2 regions of the Nocardioides sp. Soil777 genome follow, and region 2 is predicted to be linked to the other one. Evidence: riboswitches for the same ligand, from Rfam matches in the RefSeq annotation. Region 2 holds a riboswitch; the other holds the start of a gene.

Region 1 (9,235 bases), 440 kb from region 2:
GACCGCAGTACAACTCAAGAGGGGCTGATCGGTTTCGACTTGGGACGTTAGTCCCAGGGGAAGCGGGTCGAGAAGGCAGCGTCATCTCGTTAACGATCGCTGCAAAACCATAGTTGCCAACACCAATCGCAACGACTTCGCTCTCGCTGCCTGAGCAGTGATCGAAGGGTCTGACCGGGCGCCCGTCCTCGTCCCGGACCCAGGCCTCATCTAGAGGACTTGCTGGCCACTCTCTGTCAGGAGGGGTGGCCGGGACTTCATCCTGACTGGGCCTGTCGGCGACGTGTCTGTGCGAGCGCCGGGGCCGAGAAAAGCGACAACACTGACTGCACCCGGAGAAGACCTGGTTCGACGCTCGAGGACGCGGGTTCGATTCCCGCCAGCTCCACCAGCATCACTGCCGGTCCCGGTGGGTCACACCACCGGGATCCAGCCCTCTTGAACATCAGCCGCTCCGACTCCGGTCGGGGCGGCTGATGTGTGTGTGACCGGCCGACCACCTCGTGGGTAGCGTCGTGGTCGGCGCCTGACGGCGTCCACACCCCCGATGCGAGGAGTACTGCCGTGCCGAAGATCTTGATCGTCCTGACCGGCTCCGACCACTGGACCCTGACCGACGGGACCAAGCACCCGACCGGCTTCTGGGCCGAGGAGCTGCTGTCCCCGCTGCAGGTGTTCTCCGACGCCGGGATCGACGTCGACCTCGCGAGCCCGGAGGGCAGGACGCCCGTGGTGGACGAGGGCAGCCTCGCCCCGGACGCCATCGGCGAAGAGGAGTCGGCGAAGCAGCGCAAGGCCCTCGACGCCATCGCGGACCGCCTCGCCTCGACGCTGGTGCTTGCCGATGTCGACCTCGACTCCTACGACGCCGTCTTCGTGCCCGGCGGCCACGGCCCGATGGAGGACCTCGCGGTCAGCGAGGACCTCGGCCGCATCCTCGTGACCATGCTCGACAGCGGCAAGGTCGTCTCCTCGGTCTGCCACGGACCGGCCGGCCTGCTGCCGGCCACGCGCGCCGACGGCTCCTGGTTGTTTGCCGGCCGCCACCTGACCGCCTTCACCAACGAGGAGGAGGAGCAGGCCGGGCTCGCCGACAAGGCGCCGTGGCTGCTCGAGGCCCGGCTGCGCGAGGCGGGTGCGACCTTCACGTCCGGGGACGCGTGGGCGCCCTTCGTGGTCGTCGACGACAAGCTGGTGACCGGCCAGAACCCGGCGTCCAGCACCGAGGCCGCCCAGAAGGTCGTCGGACTGCTCGCGTCCTGACGCAGTGAGCCGAGGCCGGCCAAGTGCCGGCGTCCTCTGCACGAGAGCCGCTCCGACGCCCGTCGGAGCAGCTCTCGTGCTGTGCCTGCAGGGTCCGTGGTGACGTCGCCGGCAGCCCCGATCAACCGGCGGTCTCGGAAGCCGCCTCGGCGATCACGCGCGCGACGGCGCCGGGCTGCGAGACCGTCACGGCGTGGGAGGCGTAGACCTCCACGGTCCGCGACCCGGCGCCCTCTCCCATGAACCGCTGGGACCCCGCCTGGACGGCAAGGTCCTGCAGGGTCGCGAGGTTCCAGGACGGGATGGGGCACGTGGTGGTCTACCGGCCCACCGAGCAGCCCCCGCGCACCGGCCGGGTGCATCCGGTGACCCTCCCGGCCGTCGAGCTGGCTGTCGCCACCCACGTCGGCGAGCACGACGACATCGACGTGACCTACGGAGAGGTCGGCGCCTGGGTGGTGGCCAACGCGCTCGCGGTGGCCGGGCCGATCCGGGAGACCTACCTGGTCGGACCCCGGGACACCGCAGACTCGTCCGCATGGCGCACCGAGATCGGGTGGCCGGTCTTCCGGGTGGCCACCGACTGATTCGCGCGCGCGAGGCGCCGTGCCCCTTGTCGGCGGGCCGTCCGCATGGTGGAATTCGCCAGCGCCGCGGCCTCGGGCCGGCGCGAAGGGGGAGGGCCATGCGTCGTCTGGCGGCGTTGTTGCTCGTGGTGAGCGGACTGGGCCTGGTCGCGGCCCCCGCGGAGGCAGTGGACACGGCGGACCGCCCGCGCCTCTCGGTCTCGCGGCCGGACGTCGCGTCCGGGACGCCGGTGGTCCTGCGCGGCAGGCGCGTCGATCCCCGCACGCGCGTCGTCCTGCAACGGCGTACGCCGTCCGCGTGGCGCAGGGTCGTCGCGAAGCGGAGCACCGACCGCGGTGTGGTGCGCTTCCGGGTGGTGCCGCCGGACGGCGACCAGCGCTACCGGCTGCACGTGCCCGGACAGAGGGGGCGGGCCGGGCGGTCAGCCGTGGCGTCGGTGCGGGTGCGGTGGCAGCCCACGCTCACCCTCACCTCCACCACCCACGCAACGGCTCCCGCTGGCGCGGTGACCACCTCGGTCTCCGGCTCGTCCTCCGGGCTGGCGGGTGTCGGCCTTCGGCGGGAGGTGCTGCGCACGGACGGGACGTGGGGCGTCACCGGCACCACGACGACCGGCCCGAACGGCCGGTGGGCCGACAGCTTCACGAGCGTGGACGGGGACCTCGTGCGGTACGTCGCACCGGCCGACGGCGCGCGGCTGCCGGCCGGGTCGACGACGGTGACGGTCGACGGTCCCGCGATTACGCCCTCGACGCCCACGCCCACGCCCGCTCCAACCCCCACGCCGGACCCGACCCCCACGCCCGCTCCAACGCCCACGCCCACGCCCACGCCCGCGCCGGACCCGGATCCCACGCCGGACCCGGATCCCACGCCGGACCCGGATCCCGATCCCGATCCTGACCCGGATCCTGACCCGGCCACCCACCGGCTCTCGGTCGGCACCACGACGCCGGTCGTCCTCCCCGACGGCGTCGCGTCCCGCGACCTCCTGGTGGGCCTCGACGCCGGGCAGACGGTCACCCTCCTGGTGACCGGCGGCGGTGCGTCCGCCGCGCTCACCGGCCCGTCGGGCGCGCCCGTGCCGGGCTCCGACGCTCCGTCCCCGGTCACCGTGACGGCGACCGGGACGGGGGACCACGTGCTGCGCCTGGCTCGCGAGGGCTCCGACGGCGAGACCACCGTGAGCGTCACGCTGTCCGAGCCGGTGCTGAGGCAGGGGAGCCTGGACGGCGCGGGCGTCGACCTGGCCACGACCCTGCCGGGCCAGCTGGTCGAGCTGTTCTTCGAGGCCGACGGCGGGACCCTGGTCTCGGAGCACGCGGTTCCCGACTCGTGCTGCCAGCCGCCGCCGGGACGGCTGACCCTGATCGACCCCGCGGGGGATCCCGTCCCGCGTCTGGGGCGCCTCGTCCGGCAGGGCCGGAGCTGGCTGCTGCCCGACCTCGACGGCACCTACGTGCTGCGCGTGCAGCCGGAGCCGGGGACCCTCGTGGCCCGCGCCCAGCAGACCGTCCTCACCGGCGCCCAGGTGGTGGCCTCCCTCGATGGCGAGGCCGGCCACGTCACGCTCGACCGTGCCGGCGAGGTGGCGCTGGTGCGCACCTCCGTGCCGGCCGGTCTCGACGTACGCCTCTCGGACACGGGTCCGGACCTCCTGCAGCGGGAGGTCTTCGCCCCCGACGGCAGCGCCGTCCCGGTCCACAGCACCACGCCCGACCTCCGTCCGACGCAGGCGGGCACCTACGCCGAGCTCGTGTCGTACGACGGGTCGGCCGAGGTCGACCTCTACGCCTCCACGCCCCTGGAGCTCGACCTGGTCGCCGACGGATCGACGCCCTACGACCTCGGCCCGGCCCCGTCGCGCCTGCTGCGTGGCCGCCTGGCCGCGACGGCCGGCCGGACGGCCTCGGTCGAGGTGCTCGACGAGCTCGGTCTCTGCGCCCGCGGGGCCGACCTGGTCTCCGGCGACGAGCTCGTCGCGTGGATGGCCGACGTCGAGGACCAGCCGAGCGTGCTGCGGACCTCGGCGGACGGTGACATCGTGCTCGGACTGTCCCCGTGCGGCCGGGAGGGCGTCGTACGCATCCAGGACGTGGTGATCGTCGACGACGAGCTCGTGTCGACGGACGGGGTCGCCACCACCACCCGGGCCACGGTGGCCGCGCCCACCCCAGGCCGCCTCATGGTCGTGGCCCACACCGTCGGCGACGACTTCTCCGACCGGGTGAGCCTGCGGTCCACGGCCTCGACCTTCCCCGTCGGCACCGGCTTCTCGCTCGCCCACGGGGCCCCCGAGTTCCAGCTCTACAGTGCCTTCGGGCCGACGGGCGACCCGTTCCCCTTCGACTACACCCAGGCGCGGGGGGAGCAGCTCCTCTTCGTGTACGCCGGACCCACCGCCACCGGGACGCTCGACCTGGAGATCGAGGTCCACGACTGGTGAGCGCGGTCGGCTAGCCTCCGGGCCATGGCCGAGTGCGTGTTCTGCGGGATCGTCTCGGGTCGCACCGGCGCCGACGTGGTGCTCGACCGCGCGGACTTCGTCGGCTTCCTCGACACCCGCCCGCTGTTCAAGGGCCACGTCCTGCTGGTGCCCCGCGAGCACGTCGAGACCCTGCCCGACCTGCCGGCCGGTCTCCGCGACGGCTTCCTCGCCGCCGCGCAGGACCTCGCGGTCGCGGTCAAGGACGCGCTCGGGGCGCAGGGCTCGTTCGTGGCGATGAACAACACCGTGAGCCAGTCGGTCCCGCACCTGCACCTGCACGTCGTGCCCCGCACGAAGGGCGACGGCCTGCGCGGGTTCTTCTGGCCACGCACGAAGTACGCCGACGGCGAGGCCGCCGCGTACGCCGCCCGGTTGCGCGAGGCGCTGGACGGCTGAGCCGGGCCGAGGACCTTCGGCCCCTCGTCCGAGGACGTCCGACCCTGCTGCGTGGCCGTCTCGACGCCTAGCGTGAGGAGGAGGTGCGAGCGTCCCGCTTCGGGGCATCCGTGATTCGGCACAGCCGGTCACGGGGCGGGGGGTACCCGAACCGGCTGTGCCTCGGGACATGGTTCCCGGTCCCGGGCGCACCGCCAAGACCATCCGGTGTCGTGAACTCGCCATGACGAGAAACGACACGGGGACGCCAGGTCGCCGACGCCGGTGCGGGGCCCGTGCGCAGCACCATGTCCGCGCAGCACCGTGCCACCACCCCCGAACGGAGTCCCGTTGTCGCTCCACAGCCTTGGCCTGTCCGACCAGGAGTCCCGCGCCTACGCCGCGTTGGCCCGGGTCAAGTCCGCCTCCGTCGAGGAGCTGGCCCGTGAGGTCGGCATGGGCGTCACCGAGGCTGCCGACCTGCTGGAGCAGCTCGCCCGGCGGATGGTCGTCGTACGCCGTCCCGGTATTCGGTGGACCGCCGTGCGTCCGGCCGTGGCCCTCGGGGCCCTGCTCGCGCAGCGCAGGGAGGACCTCGGGGCCACCCGGGTCGTCCTCGACGAGCTGGACGACGCGTTCCGCGCGGCGCGGCCGGACGTCGCCACCGACGTGGTCCTCGACGTCGCCCACGGACCCGACGAGATCGCCGACCGGATGCACCAGATCCAGGTCGCGGCCAGGTCCGAGGTGCTGACCCTGGTGAAGTCGCCCGTGATGGCGTCGGGGAGCACGGACGACGGCGCGGAGGACGACGCCGTCCGGCGAGGGGTGGAGTACCGCGTCGTGCTCGAGCGGTCGATGCTGGAGGAGGAGCCTCGGTTGGTCGAGGGGATCCACCGCGCGCGTGCGGCGGGGGAGCAGGTGCGCGTCGCGGGGCACGTGCCCACCAAGCTCATCGTCGTCGACCGGGAGGTGGCACTGGTTCCGCTCGGCAGTGACAGCGCCGTGCTGCTGGGAGCCGGTGGGCTCCTCGACGCGCTCGTGGCGCTCTTCGAGGCGGTGTGGGAGCGCGGGCAGGAGGTGGACCTCGGTCCGGAGGAGCCCGAGAGCGACGACGGCCCGCTGATCACCATGCTCCTGGCCGGCCTGACGGACGACGCGATTGCCCGCGACCTGGGGATCTCTCCGCGCACCCTGCAACGCCGGGTGCGGGGCCTGCTCGACCTCGCCGGCGTCGACACCCGGTTGCAGCTCGGCTACGTGGTGGCCCAGCGCGGCTGGACGGGAGGCTCGCTCGGGCCGCGGAGCGAGTGACGCCCGGGGGTACTAGGGTCGGCCCCGGCCGCCGCCGGGTCGTCGACACCGTGCGGGACGGGCCCCCACCACCGCATCGAGCAAGGAGTCACGCATGGGCCGCTATGACGGACGCGTCGCAGTCATCACGGGAGCCGCACGAGGCATCGGGTTCGGGACGGCCCAGCGCTTCGCCGCCGAGGGCGCGAGCGTCGCGATCCTCGACCTCGACGAGTCGAGCGCGCAGGAGGCCGCGGGCCGGCTCGAGCTGGTCGACGGCGCCAAGGCCGTGGGCATCGGGTGCGACGTCGTCGACGGTGCCGCCGCCGAGGCCGCCGTGCAGCGCGTCGTCGACGAGCTGGGCGGCATCCACGTGCTGGTCAACAACGCCGGCATCACCCGCGACAACCTGCTGTTCAAGATGACCGTGGACGACTGGGACCTCGTGATGGACGTCCACCTCAAGGGTGCGTTCAACATGACCAAGGCCGCCCAGAAGCACTTCGTGGAGCAGCGCTACGGCAAGATCCTCAACCTCTCCAGCGTCTCCGCGCTGGGCAACCGCGGCCAGGCCAACTACTCCGCGGCCAAGATGGGCGTCCAGGGCTTCACGCGCACCCTCGGCATCGAGCTGGGCCCGTTCGGCATCAACGCCAACGCCATCGCGCCCGGCTTCATCGCCACCGAGATGACCGACGCCACCGCCGCCCGCGTCAAGATGAGCGTCGAGGACTTCCGGGCCGCGGCCGCCGAGTCCAACCCCGTCAAGCGGGTCGGTTTCCCCGAGGACATCGCCGCCGCCGCGGCGTTCCTCTGCAGTGACGAGGCGTCGTACATCACCGGTCAGACGTTGTACGTCGACGGCGGCGCCAAGCTTGGCTGAACCCCCGCAGGACCGCCGTCGCGCCCCGGCGCGGCGGGGGTGACGCCCGTCACCTCCGAGCGTCCTGGATCCGCCTGAGACGCCCCCGGGAGCACCCCGGGGGCGTCCTGCGCGTTTGGACATGACGAGGAGGTGAACCTACGGTGGCCGACGGTCACCGTGCTTCATCCCGTGTAGGCACGGCGCCACAACCCAATAGCCACCCCGGGCAACGCCGAGTCCTGCCCGCCCGGGGCTGGACCCCCGAGAAACGAATCGGGCAGGAGTGGGGGACCCACAGGTTCCACTGCCGACCGGAGCGATCCGGGCGGCTCGGGGTGAAGCCACCGACAGGTGGCGGAGCACCTTCCAGCTCCAACCCGACAGCTCACCTCACAGGCGTGGGAAAGGACATTGCCATGCCTGCGATCCGTCGCATGACGCGCTCCGGCGCGCTCAGCCTCATCAGTCTCGGCCTCGCCGCCACCGGTTCCCTCGGTGTCTCGCTCGCCGCGACCCCTGCCCAGGCCGCCGACCGCGACGCGGTCGCCATGGACCAGGGCCAGTACAAGAAGTTCCGCCAGAAGGAGGCCAAGCGCCTCGAGCGGTCCCAGAAGCGCGAGTCCAGCCGCGTCCAGACCGCCCTGTCGGTCGCGCTCGGCCAGCGCGGTGACGCGTACGTGTACGGCGCCAGCGGCCCGAACGCCTTCGACTGCTCCGGCCTCGTGCAGTACAGCTTCGGCCAGGCCGGCATCAACCTGCCGCGCACGTCGAGCGCCCAGGCCGGCGCGACCCGCCGTATCGCGAAGGACGACATGCAGCCCGGCGACCTGATGTTCTTCTCCGGGTCCGGCGGCGTCTACCACGTCGCGATCTTCCTGCGCTGGGACAACGGCCGCGCCCTGATGGTCCACTCGCCCGGCTCCGGCCGCAGCGTCACCGTCGCGGCCCCGTGGACCGACGCCTGGTTCGGCGGCGCCGTGCGCTGACCCAGCGCAGGCGTACGGCGCGCGCCCCGCGCCGTACGTCACACCCCCTCCGCCCTCGTGCGTGGCGCGCCTTCCCCTCCCTGGTGGGGAGGGCGCGTCACACTTGGCGGCGAACGACCAGCACCACCCACCGATCGGAGTCCCCCGTGCTTCCCCGTCTGCCCCGCCGCCTGAGCGTCACCGTCGCGTCCCTCGCCGCAGCCTCGCTGCTGCTCGCCGGGTGCGGGGGCGACGAGGAGCCCGCCAGCGCCCCGGCGCCGGCCGAGGAGACCAGCGAGACCACCGCCGCCGCCGAGCCGGAGGAGCCGGCCCTGTGGCCGCTCACCGGGCTGCCGATGAAGGGTGACGCACCCGAGAACCCGGTGATCGTCACCAAGGTGGACAACACCTCGTCGAGCTCCCCGCAGGTCGGCCTCGGCCAGGCCGACATGGTCGTGGAGGAGCTCGTGGAGGGCGGGGTGACCCGCCTCGCGGCGTTCTACTACTCCCGGCTGCCCCAGGTGGTCGGCCCCGTCCGGTCGATGCGTGCGAGCGACATCGGCATCGTCCCCACCGGCGCGCACGTGGTCACCAGCGGTGCCGCCGCCGTGACGCTCGGTCGTATCAACCAGGCCGGCATCCCGTTCGTCACCGAGGGCGCCAAGGGCGTCTACCGCGACAACGCCCGCTCCGCGCCGTACAACCTCTTCGCCGACCTCAAGACCATCGCCGGCACGATCAAGGGCGGCGACGCTCCCGAGCCCTACCTCGCGTTCGGCGAGGAGGGAGACTCCCTCGGCGGCAAGCCCGCCCGCACCCTCTCGGCGGCCTTCGGCAACCACACCACGACCTGGCAGTACCAGGACGGGACCTACGTCAACACCAATTCGTACGCCGGCGAGGGCGACGCCTTCCCGGCCACCACCGTGCTGGCGCTGCGGGTGCAGATCGGTGACGCGGGCTACCGCGACCCGGCCGGCTACCCCGTCCCCGAGACGAAGTTCGAGGGCAAGGGGCAGGCGGTGCTCTTCCACGGCGGCAAGGTCGTGCGCGGCACCTGGACCAAGGACGGGCTGACGGGGGCGATCGAGCTCACCGGCCCGAAGGGCGGGGAGATCACCGTCCCCGCCGGTCGCACGTGGGTCGAGCTGGTCCCGGCCGGCACGGGCGACGTCACCTGGAGCAAGTAGACGCGGATCTCGTGAGCCCACACGGCGGCCCGTGCAGTCCACCCGGTGGACCGCACGGGCCGCTGTCTCGTCGGGCTCCCTGGCGGCGTGGGCGACCTTCGCGACGAGTGTGCGTGGATGCACCTGTGTCACCGCCCCCGACGTGCTTCCACGCACACCGGTGGAGCGGCAGTCGGGTGCCTCAGCTGGCGGCGGCGAGTCCTCAGTC
Region 2 (9,235 bases):
GTCGAACCCCTCGAAGCCCCAGGTCAGGACCACCTGCGCCGTCCACGAACTGTCATCGGCACCGGCGCCGGCGCCGGTCTCGTCAACGTAGCGCGCCGAGAAGTCGACGACGTCGAGCGCGCCGGCGTTGTCGGCAACCGAGCCCATCAACGTGGCGGCCGCGGCATCGCCCGCGGGAGCCAGCGCTCGCGCGGCCTTGGGGTCGTGCGACTCGACCGCCTCCTCGAGGAGATGGAGGGTCGAGGCCGCAGCGCCCGGACGTGGACCTGCCGCGACGACGCTGCCTGGAGTGACGCGGTGCGTGTCGTCGCGCATCCAGACCAGGAGAACGGCAAGGACCAACAGCCCCGTGAACAACGAAAGACCGGCCACCCACCAGCGTGGGCGACCGGTCCTCGGGGTCGGGCGATCAGCCAGGGCGGACCGCACCGACGTACGGCATCGAGTAGAGACCCGTGACCTGGACGCCGGTGCTCGGGTTGGCGGCGTGCACGATCATGCCGTTGCCGATGTACATGCCGACGTGGCTGATCGGGCTGTAGTAGAAGACGAGGTCGCCGGGCTGCAGGGCGCTGGCGGCGATGTGCGCGCCCGAGCCGTACTGCGCGCTCGACGAGTGCGGGAGGCCGACACCGGCGGCGCCCCAGGCGCGCATGGTGAGGCCGGAGCAGTCGAAGGCGCTGTCGCCGGTCGCGCCGTAGACGTAGGCGTCGCCGACCTGGGCCATGGCGTAGCTGACGGCGGCGGCGGCACGACCCGAGGCGGGGACGGAGGCCGGCATCCGGGTGGCGCTGGTCGAGCGCGACGTGGTCTCGTTCGAGGTGGCCAGGAGGCGCTCGCGCTCCTCCTCCTCGAGGGTGGCGAGGAGCTCCTTGGCCTCGTCGAGCTTGGACTCGACGGCGTCCTTTTCCTCGGCGAGTTGCGCGGTGGTGGCGGCGATGTCGGAGGCGCGGTCGGCCGTGGCCTCCTCACGCAGCGTGAGGGCCTCGACCTCGGTCGAGTAGTCGGTGAAGAGGGAGTCCTGGAGCTGGCTGAACGACGACATGGTCGACAGCTGGCCGAGGAAGGCAGCGGGGTCGTTGGAGACGACGACCTGGCCAACAGTGGAGATGCTCTCGCCCTCGTACTGGCGGCGGACGGAGTCGGTGACCTGCGCGCGGACGGCCTCGAGGCGGGCGTCCTGGCGGCGCTCGTCGGCGCGGAGGGAGCCGAGCTCGCGGCGCAGCTCGGTCAGGTCGAGCTTCGCGTCGTTGTAACGCTCCTGCGCCTGCTCGGCCTCGTGGTAGAGGCGTTCGACGCGCTCCTTGACGTCCGCAATTTCCGGCTCGGCCTGAGCGGGAGATGCGGGGACGAAGCCGATGGCGGCGATGGCCGTGATTCCCAGCAGGGCGCTGCCGAGTCGCTTGCGGTCGTACGTCACGAGGCGGGGGGTCCTTCGCTGTCGTCACGTCTACCGGGTGAGCTGACGGGTTCGGGCAACGACATGCCCTACGACCCCTCCACAGCGGTGGCTGTTCTCGAGGCCGATTCACCCCAGGTGGGACGTGGTTCCCCGGCTCCTGGCACCCCCGGCTCGCACCGGTGGCGTGTGGATTAGACGCGGTCTGCGCATGGACCCGTGTGGCCCATTGCCACGCACACCAGCGGACACTGTAGACCGGGCGGTGGGCACCGGCCAATCCCTGGTCCACAGAGTTGAAACGTGTCGTGCGTGTGAGGTCGAACACAGCGGTCAGGCGGACTCGACCACCGGCCCCGCCACCGGCTCGACGAGACGGAGCGGCGGGACGAGCCCGCCCTGAGCGAGTATGGCGAGCGCCGCGCGCTCGTCGTCGTCGAGCGTGAGCTCAGGGGGAGGTCCGAGCAGCACGGTCACCACACAGTCGTGGCAGGCCAGGCCGCGGACCACACAGGTGTCACAGTCGATGCGTGTCATGCAGCGCACCGTGGCAGGCCCCACCGACAACGGTCTGCCCGTGAGTGTCGACCGCGTGTCGGCGTACGGCGTCAGGCCTGCTCGTGCGGGTCGACTCCGGCCTCGTTGCGGGCGACCATCTCGATCGCGTCGTCGCGTCCGCACCAGCGGCACGACACGGTCTCCACGCTCTCGTCTCGCAGGGTCTCCTCCTCGACGACATGGTCGCCGGCGAGGTCGAAGTGCCAGAACTCCGTCGTACGCCGGGTGCGGGTGACGTCGAAGCGCGTGAGGTTGCCGCAGCCTCCGCAGCGCCAGCGGTGCGTAGCGTCGGGGATCTGTGCGGGCACGGTGCCTCCAGGGGTCGGGCGTGGATCTTCGGGCGGACCGGAGCAGCCTAGTGACCGACGCGCGGGGCACGACCTCCCGTCCGTTGTCGGTGCCGCGATCTAGCGTCCCCACCATGAGCAGTGCCGCCCCGACCGTCTCCCGCTGGGAGGCCCAACGCAGCTTCGACGAGCTGGGGCGACCACTGCGCGACGTCACGTTCTGCGTCGTCGACCTCGAGACCACGGGCGGGTCCGCGGCCGGCGGGTCGATGATCACCGAGATCGGCGCCGTCAAGGTCCGGGGCGGCGAGGTCCTGGGCGAGTTCCAGACGTTGGTCAACCCGCGCTCGGAGATCCCTCCGTTCATCGCCGTGCTCACCGGCATCACCAACTCGATGGTCAGCGACGCCCCACCGATCGAGTCTGCGCTGCCCGCATTCCTGGAGTTCGCAAAGGGCTGCGTGCTCGTCGCCCACAACGCGCCGTTCGACGTGGGTTTCCTCAAGCACTTCGCTGCCGAGCACGACCACCCGTGGCCGCGATTCGAGGTCCTCGACACGGCCAAGCTGGCCCGACGCGTCGTCACCCGTGACGACGCGCCCAACTGCAAGCTCTCCTCGCTCGCGCAGCTCTTCGGCTCCACGACGACGCCCAACCACCGTGCGTTGTCGGACGCCCGCGCCACCGTCGACGTGCTGCACGGCCTGATGGAACGGCTCGGCGGGCAGGGGGTGCACACTCTCGAGGAGCTCGCGACCTTCACATCGCGGGTTTCGCAGGCCCAGCGCCGCAAGCGCCATCTCGCCGAGGGCCTCCCCCGCCTGCCCGGCGTCTACCTCTTCCGCGACGAGCGCCAGCGGGTGCTCTACGTCGGCACCTCCAAGGACCTGCGCAGCCGGGTGCGCTCCTACTTCACGGCGTCCGAGACCCGCACGCGCATGGGCGAGATGGTCGGGCTGGCCGAGTCGGTCACCGGCATCCCTTGTGCCACTCCCCTCGAGGCCGAGGTGCGCGAGCTCCGACTGATCGCGGAGCACAAGCCGAAGTACAACCGCCGCTCCCGGTTCCCCGAGAAGGTGCACTTCGTCAAGCTCACGCGTGAGGCCTGGCCCCGCCTGTCCCTCGTGCGCCGGGTCCTCGACGACGACGCCGACTACCTCGGCCCGTTCTCGTCGAAGAAGACCGCGGAGAAGTCCCTGGCCGCCCTGCACGAGACCTTTCCGATCCGCCAGTGCTCCGACAAGCTCGCCCGCGAGCCCTCCCGCTCACCGTGCGTGCTGGCCGAGATGGGCAAGTGCCTGTCGCCGTGCGACGGCAGCGTCGACACCGCGACGTACGCCGCCGTGGTCCGGCAGCTGCGCGACACCCTGCTGCACCGACCCGACGAGGTGGTCGAGGCCATCAACCGCCGGATGACGCTGCTTGCCGGGCTCGAGCGCTTCGAGGAGGCCGGCGTCCACCGTGACCGGCTGGCCACGTTCGTGCGGGCCGCCGCGCGCACGCAGCGCCTGTCCGCCCTGACCCGATGTCCCGAGGTGGTCGCGGCACGGCGGGAGGACGACGGGCGCTGGAGCGTCCACGTCGTCCGCCACGGCCGGCTCGCGGCCGCCGGGGTGATCCCACCGGGCACCGACGCCCACAGCTACGTCCGCGAGCTGTGCGCGAGCGCCGAGACGGTGCGCACGGCTCCCGGACCCGTGCCCGCCGCCACTGCGGAGGAGACCGAGAAGATCCTTCGCTGGCTGGAGTCTCCCGGCATCCGTCTCGTCGACGTCGACGGTGAGTGGATCTGTCCGGTTGGGGGTGCCACGCGGCACCTGCCGCTCTACGACGCGGTCAACCAGTCACGGCTGTCGCTGGTGCCCTTCGACGAGCAGCGGCTGCCGGCCACGGTGCACCGCCCGGCCCGTTGACCGGGTCATTGCGCCACCTGGTCGAGCGGTCGCCCGTCGGTCGAGCGGAGTCGAGACCTAGTCGAGACCGAGCGAGAACGCCGACTCCAGGTCGTGCCGCGAGAACGTCCGGAAGGCGATGTGCGTCTCGGTCGCCGTCACGCCGTCCACCTTGTTGAGCGAGTCCGCGACGACGGCCGCGATGTCCTCGTGCTTGCTGACCCGCACCAGGGCGATGAGGTCGATCTGACCGGTCACCGAGTACACCTCACTGACCCCGTCCAGAGCGGCAATGGCCTCGCCGACCTCGGGGATGCGCGCGACGTCGGCCTTCACAAAGACGATGGCGGTGATCATGGACCAACGGTAGCCCCACGTCGTGTTCATCGGCTCCTAACAAGCTCTCTCTGACCACAGTGACGCCGATCGGTCCAACGTGGTAGTCCGTTGTGACTAGAGGGTGGCCATTTACCCTCCATCGCCGTCGTGTGAGACCTAGCGTGTTCCGGTCTGAGTCACCGACGAAGGGGAGTCCCGGGATGTCGCACATCACTGCTGGTCGCAGAACGGTTGGGGCTAGCCTCACCGGCGTGGCGGCTCTGGTCGTCACGCTGCTCGGCCAAGGCAGCGCCTTCCCCGCTCCGCCCCAAACGCCCACCAACCTGCAGGTTTCCCAAGACCCAGCGAGCTCGTCAACGAGCATCCTCACCTGGGATCACGTGGCCGGCGCCACCCGCTATCAGATTCTGGTCGACGACAACTCCGACTTCTCTTCCCCGTACGAGTCCGCGTCCACCGCAAGCAACACCTTCGTACCCACCAAGAACTTGACTCCGGGTACGACGTATTGGCGAGTGATCGCGTCAAACGCCCTCAACGAGAGCTCGTCCGCGACGTCCAGCTTCGCAGCTCCGACCGGCGCGGTCCCGGTGCCGCTTTTGCCAACCGCCGGCGACGACCTCCAGCAGCCCGGTGAGCCACCGCTCCTGCGGTGGACCGCCGTGCCAGGAGCAGTGGAGTACACGGTGCTGGTCGACGGTGACGACGACCTGAATGGCGCACTCACATACAAGACCAAGACCACGTCTGTTGTCGTCGATGTGCCTCTCGACAAGGGCGACTGGTACTGGCAGGTCACCGCGTCAATGGCAGGGGGCGTGAACTCGCCGCCCAGCAGCCTGTCCTCCTTCGACATCCTCGCTCTTCCCGCACCAGATCTGCGATCGCCCGTCGACGCCGCGGTTAGCGATGGCCCAGTCCCCGACCCGGTCCAGGACATCCGCCTCGACTGGGACCCAGTGCCGGGAGCCAAGAGCTATAAACTGGAGGTAGCGCTCAACGCCGACTTCACCACGATGGTCTCCCCACCACCGCCGACCATCATCTACGGTACGAGTTTCTCTCCACCGGTCACCTGGGACAACACCTCCTACTACTGGCACGTCCGCGCCGTCGACGCCGACGGCAACGAGTCCGCGTGGAGTGAGTCGTGGTTGTTCCGCCGAAACTGGCCCCACAAGCCTGTCGCGGAGTACCCGGCGAGCGGCACCGGACCCCTGGTTGAGGTGGGCGATCCCGTGTACTTCCAGTGGAGCCCGGTAAGGCACGCCTCGGAGTACGAGCTGCAGATCAGCACCGACGAGGGTTTCTCGGACGGCATCGTCACCAAGACCTGCGTCATTGCAGGTACCACATATACGCCGGGCATATTTGCCGTGAACACAACCGACCGCGGCCTCCCGATGCCGTTCCGCCCCGACGAGGACTGCGAGCCGGTTCCCGGGGCGACGAACTACTGGCGGGTGCGTCCCTTGGACCGCCCGTTCCTCAAGGGTGCTCGTGTCCCCGCGGGGATCTGGGGCTTCTACAGCGATGCGGAGAAGTTCAAGTACCTGCCGCCTACGATCACCGGGATGAGCCCGACGGCCGGCGCCACCGTCGACGTGCCAACACTCCAGTGGACGGCAACCAAGAGCGCTGAGACCTACACGATTGAGGTCTTCAAAGCGAATGGCACGTCTGCCGTGCCGAAGGTGACCACGTCGGCTACGTCGTACACCATCAGTGGGCGGGAACAGCTCAAGCCGAGCGACGGGCCCTTCACATGGACGATCTATTCCACGTCCACCGATGGCATCTCGTCCGTGAAGTACACGAACGTCTTCTACGTCTCCGGCAATCCTCCGGGAGCGCCCAACAGCCCCACGGACTACTTGAGGCCTATCGCACCAGGCATCGGCGATCCCGGGACGAAGGACGCACCGAATCTCCGGTGGCAGCCGCACCCTGACGCGAAGTACTACCGCGTACGCATTGGCATCGCCGCTGACATGAACCAAGTGTGGTTCGGCGACGATCCCGAAGCGCTGTGGAACAAGGACGTGCCGTACGCCGCCATGACCGAGACCTCACGCGCCCTTCTGGCGCCGGGCGACTACGACTGGCAGGTGAGCGCGTATCGCGCCGACAACACTCTCATCAGCCGTGGGGTTGAGGGTCGCTTCACCATTGCGCCCTATGACGCCATGTCGGGCTTCAGGCTTGCCCTCAACGGTGGCGCCACAAACACGGCGGGATCTTCGTGCGTGCCAACCGAGGGAGTGTGCGTCGTCCCGTCCACCCCCGTACTGCGCTGGGATCCGACCCCTCGCGCCTCCTTCTACATGGTCTACGTCAGCTACGACCGCGACTTTACGAACCTTCTCGAAGAGCCCCGTGCCATCCCGGCGACCACGAACACCATGTTCGCGCCCACTCTTTCCAACCAGATCTGGGCCTACCCGGACTCCCAGGCCGGCGACGCGGACTCGGCGCTGTACTGGTACGTCAGGCCGTGCCGGGGCGAGAACAATTGCGCCCTTCCGCCGACCGGTGGCGCCCGGCCGCACCACCACACCTTTAAGAAGCTCTCCCCAAAGGTGGAGCCCCAGGAACCGGCGGACGGCAGCGTCGAGACAGGCACCGAAGTTACTTTCAAGTGGCGGGATTATTTCGACACGAACCAAGAGATGGTCTGGTCGCAGACCGTCGAGAAGGGCTCGCAGACCGCGATGCTCTACCGGCTCCAAATCAGCGACAGCCAGACGTTCGGCACGCTCCTCGAGGACGTACAGGTTGACCAGCCGACCTACACCTCACCTGCATTGCTCTACCCGGAGGGCACGTCGTGGTGGCGAGTCCAGGCGATCGACTCCAAGGGCAATCACCTCGCATGGTCCACGCCGCGGTCGTTCAAGAAGGAGAGCCCCCGGGTCAACCTCCTCGGACCCGTGGGAAACGCTGTCTCATCCGAGACCCGACCGTTCACGTGGGACTCTCAAGCATTCTTGGGCGCCTACGAGATTGAGGTTTACAAGGACGAGGACACAAACTGGTCGTCCCCCAATCGGGTATTCGCCAAGACGGTGCGCACCTCCGCCCACGCGCACACAGCGCCCCTTGCACCGAGCAGCAAGGCTTACGTGTGGCGAGTGCGTCGGGTCGACCCTAAGAATCAGCTCTACAAGGGCCCTTGGTCTCAGCCCGGCTTCTTCCAGGTGGCCTCCGACCCGTTCGAACTCCTGGCTCCCGCCGAGGCATCCGTCCAGGCTCCGACCGGTCCCTTGTTGCGCTGGAAGCGTCTCACTTCCGCGAGCACCTACAGCGTGGAAGTCCGCAACTCGATGAACTCGATCGTTGCCTCCACCGAGACCGTAGCCACGGCCTACGCTCCGACGGCGGCTTTGTCGACAGGTGCATACACATGGAAGGTCACCGCACGCGATGCCGTAAACAACGTGCTCGGAAGTCTGTCGCGGACCTTCACCGTTGACGCCGCCCTCTCGGCGACGACGGCTCCGCAGGTCCAGTCGCCAGCCGGCACCGCGATCGGGTCCACGCTGACGGCTACCGAGCCTGTCTGGAACCGTGCGTTCGTGACAAACACTTACCAGTGGCTGCGTTCGGGGTCGATCATCAACGGCGCCACAGGCGCGAGCTACACCTTGGTGAATCTCGACTACGGGAAGCAGATTTCCGTGCAGGTCACCGGGAGGCGCGCAGGGTACGCGGACGGGACGACGACGAGCCCTGCTATCTCTCCAGTGGCCGGGGACGGGCTGATCCCGGAGATCCCTCCGACGATCTCGTGGCCGACGATGCCAGCGGCACCCGCAGTGGGTGCCTACCTCACGGGTCGAAACGGCACGTGGGCAAATGCACCAAGCACGTTCACGTATCAGTGGCTCCGATCCGGGGAACCAATTGTTGGTGCTGTCGGCACGACCTACCAACTGACAACTGCGGATGCGGACAAGCCGGTTAGCTTCCGTGTCACTGCGACGCGCACCGGCTACAACAGCGGCGTCGCTGAGTCCGAGCCAGTCATCGTTGCCACGTTGGCCGCCACCACACCCGTACAGGTCGGCACCCCAGGAGGAAGCGGTGTTGGCGCAACGCTCACGAGTTCTCCCCCTGTATGGAACCAGCCCGATGTCACGACGACGTACCAGTGGTTGCGCGACGGGTCGCCCATCCCCGGCGCCACCACCCAGACGTACGTGCTCACCGTGACGGACTTCAACCGAACGGTCTCCCTGCGCGCGACGGGGCGCAAGCCTGGATACACCGACGCAGCCTCTACCAGTCCGGGCATCGTCGGTACGGCTGGGGACGGCCTCAGCCCGACTGTCCTGCCATCGATCTCCGGTACTCCAAGTATTGGAGCATCCGTATCGGCAAGTCCCGGGACTTGGGTTGGGGCACCGTCGTCATACCGGTACCAATGGCTGCGCAATGGTCAACCCATCCCTGGAGCGACCTCGTCGACGTACCGCGTGGTTGCGACCGACGCTCTGGCACAACTGAGCGCGCAGGTAACGGCGGTCCGATCCGCATACAAGGACGCGACGGCCACGACTGCAGCGGTCACGGTCCCCAAGATGGTGTCCACCACGACTGCAAGCGTCTCGCCCTTCACTGTATCGAAGAGCAAGCGGGCCAAGCTGACGATCTACGTCCGGGCGAACGGGGTCACTGGTCCGACCGGCAAGGTCACCATCAAGGACGGCAAGAAGAAGCTCAAGGTGCTCAGCCTGTCGGCGAGCAAGGCCGGCAAGGTC

What was found. Region 2 has a riboswitch for cyclic di-AMP ahead of ASG88_RS00770 (C40 family peptidase). Riboswitches for the same ligand answer to the same signal wherever they lie in the genome.
Region 1: linked by a shared signal. The riboswitch ahead of ASG88_RS02930 (C40 family peptidase) and the one ahead of ASG88_RS00770 (C40 family peptidase) in region 2 are both predicted to bind cyclic di-AMP.

What each region holds. Positions count from the first base shown of each region.
Region 1 covers NZ_LMSN01000001.1:595,697-604,931, reverse strand. Annotated here, with positions in the region: RNA gene ssrA (transfer-messenger RNA) at 21-391, shown strand; gene ASG88_RS02960 (type 1 glutamine amidotransferase domain-containing protein) at 565-1,263, shown strand; gene ASG88_RS02955 (GyrI-like domain-containing protein) at 1,566-1,850, shown strand; gene ASG88_RS23430 (hypothetical protein) at 1,949-4,297, shown strand; gene ASG88_RS02945 (HIT family protein) at 4,322-4,735, shown strand; gene ASG88_RS02940 (helix-turn-helix domain-containing protein) at 5,066-6,028, shown strand; gene ASG88_RS02935 (SDR family NAD(P)-dependent oxidoreductase) at 6,123-6,890, shown strand; cyclic di-AMP (ydaO/yuaA leader) riboswitch at 7,093-7,286, shown strand; gene ASG88_RS02930 (C40 family peptidase) at 7,289-7,858, shown strand; gene ASG88_RS02925 (DUF3048 domain-containing protein) at 8,005-9,027, shown strand; gene ASG88_RS02920 (TetR/AcrR family transcriptional regulator) at 9,230-9,235, opposite strand, start outside.
Region 2 covers NZ_LMSN01000001.1:153,469-162,703, forward strand. Annotated here, with positions in the region: gene ASG88_RS00765 (hypothetical protein) at 1-315, opposite strand, end outside; gene ASG88_RS00770 (C40 family peptidase) at 410-1,420, opposite strand; cyclic di-AMP (ydaO/yuaA leader) riboswitch at 1,432-1,610, opposite strand; gene ASG88_RS00775 (hypothetical protein) at 1,733-1,936, opposite strand; gene ASG88_RS00780 (hypothetical protein) at 2,008-2,265, opposite strand; gene ASG88_RS00785 (DEDD exonuclease domain-containing protein) at 2,379-4,157, shown strand; gene ASG88_RS00790 (Lrp/AsnC family transcriptional regulator) at 4,215-4,493, opposite strand; gene ASG88_RS00795 (Ig-like domain repeat protein) at 4,727-9,235, shown strand, end outside.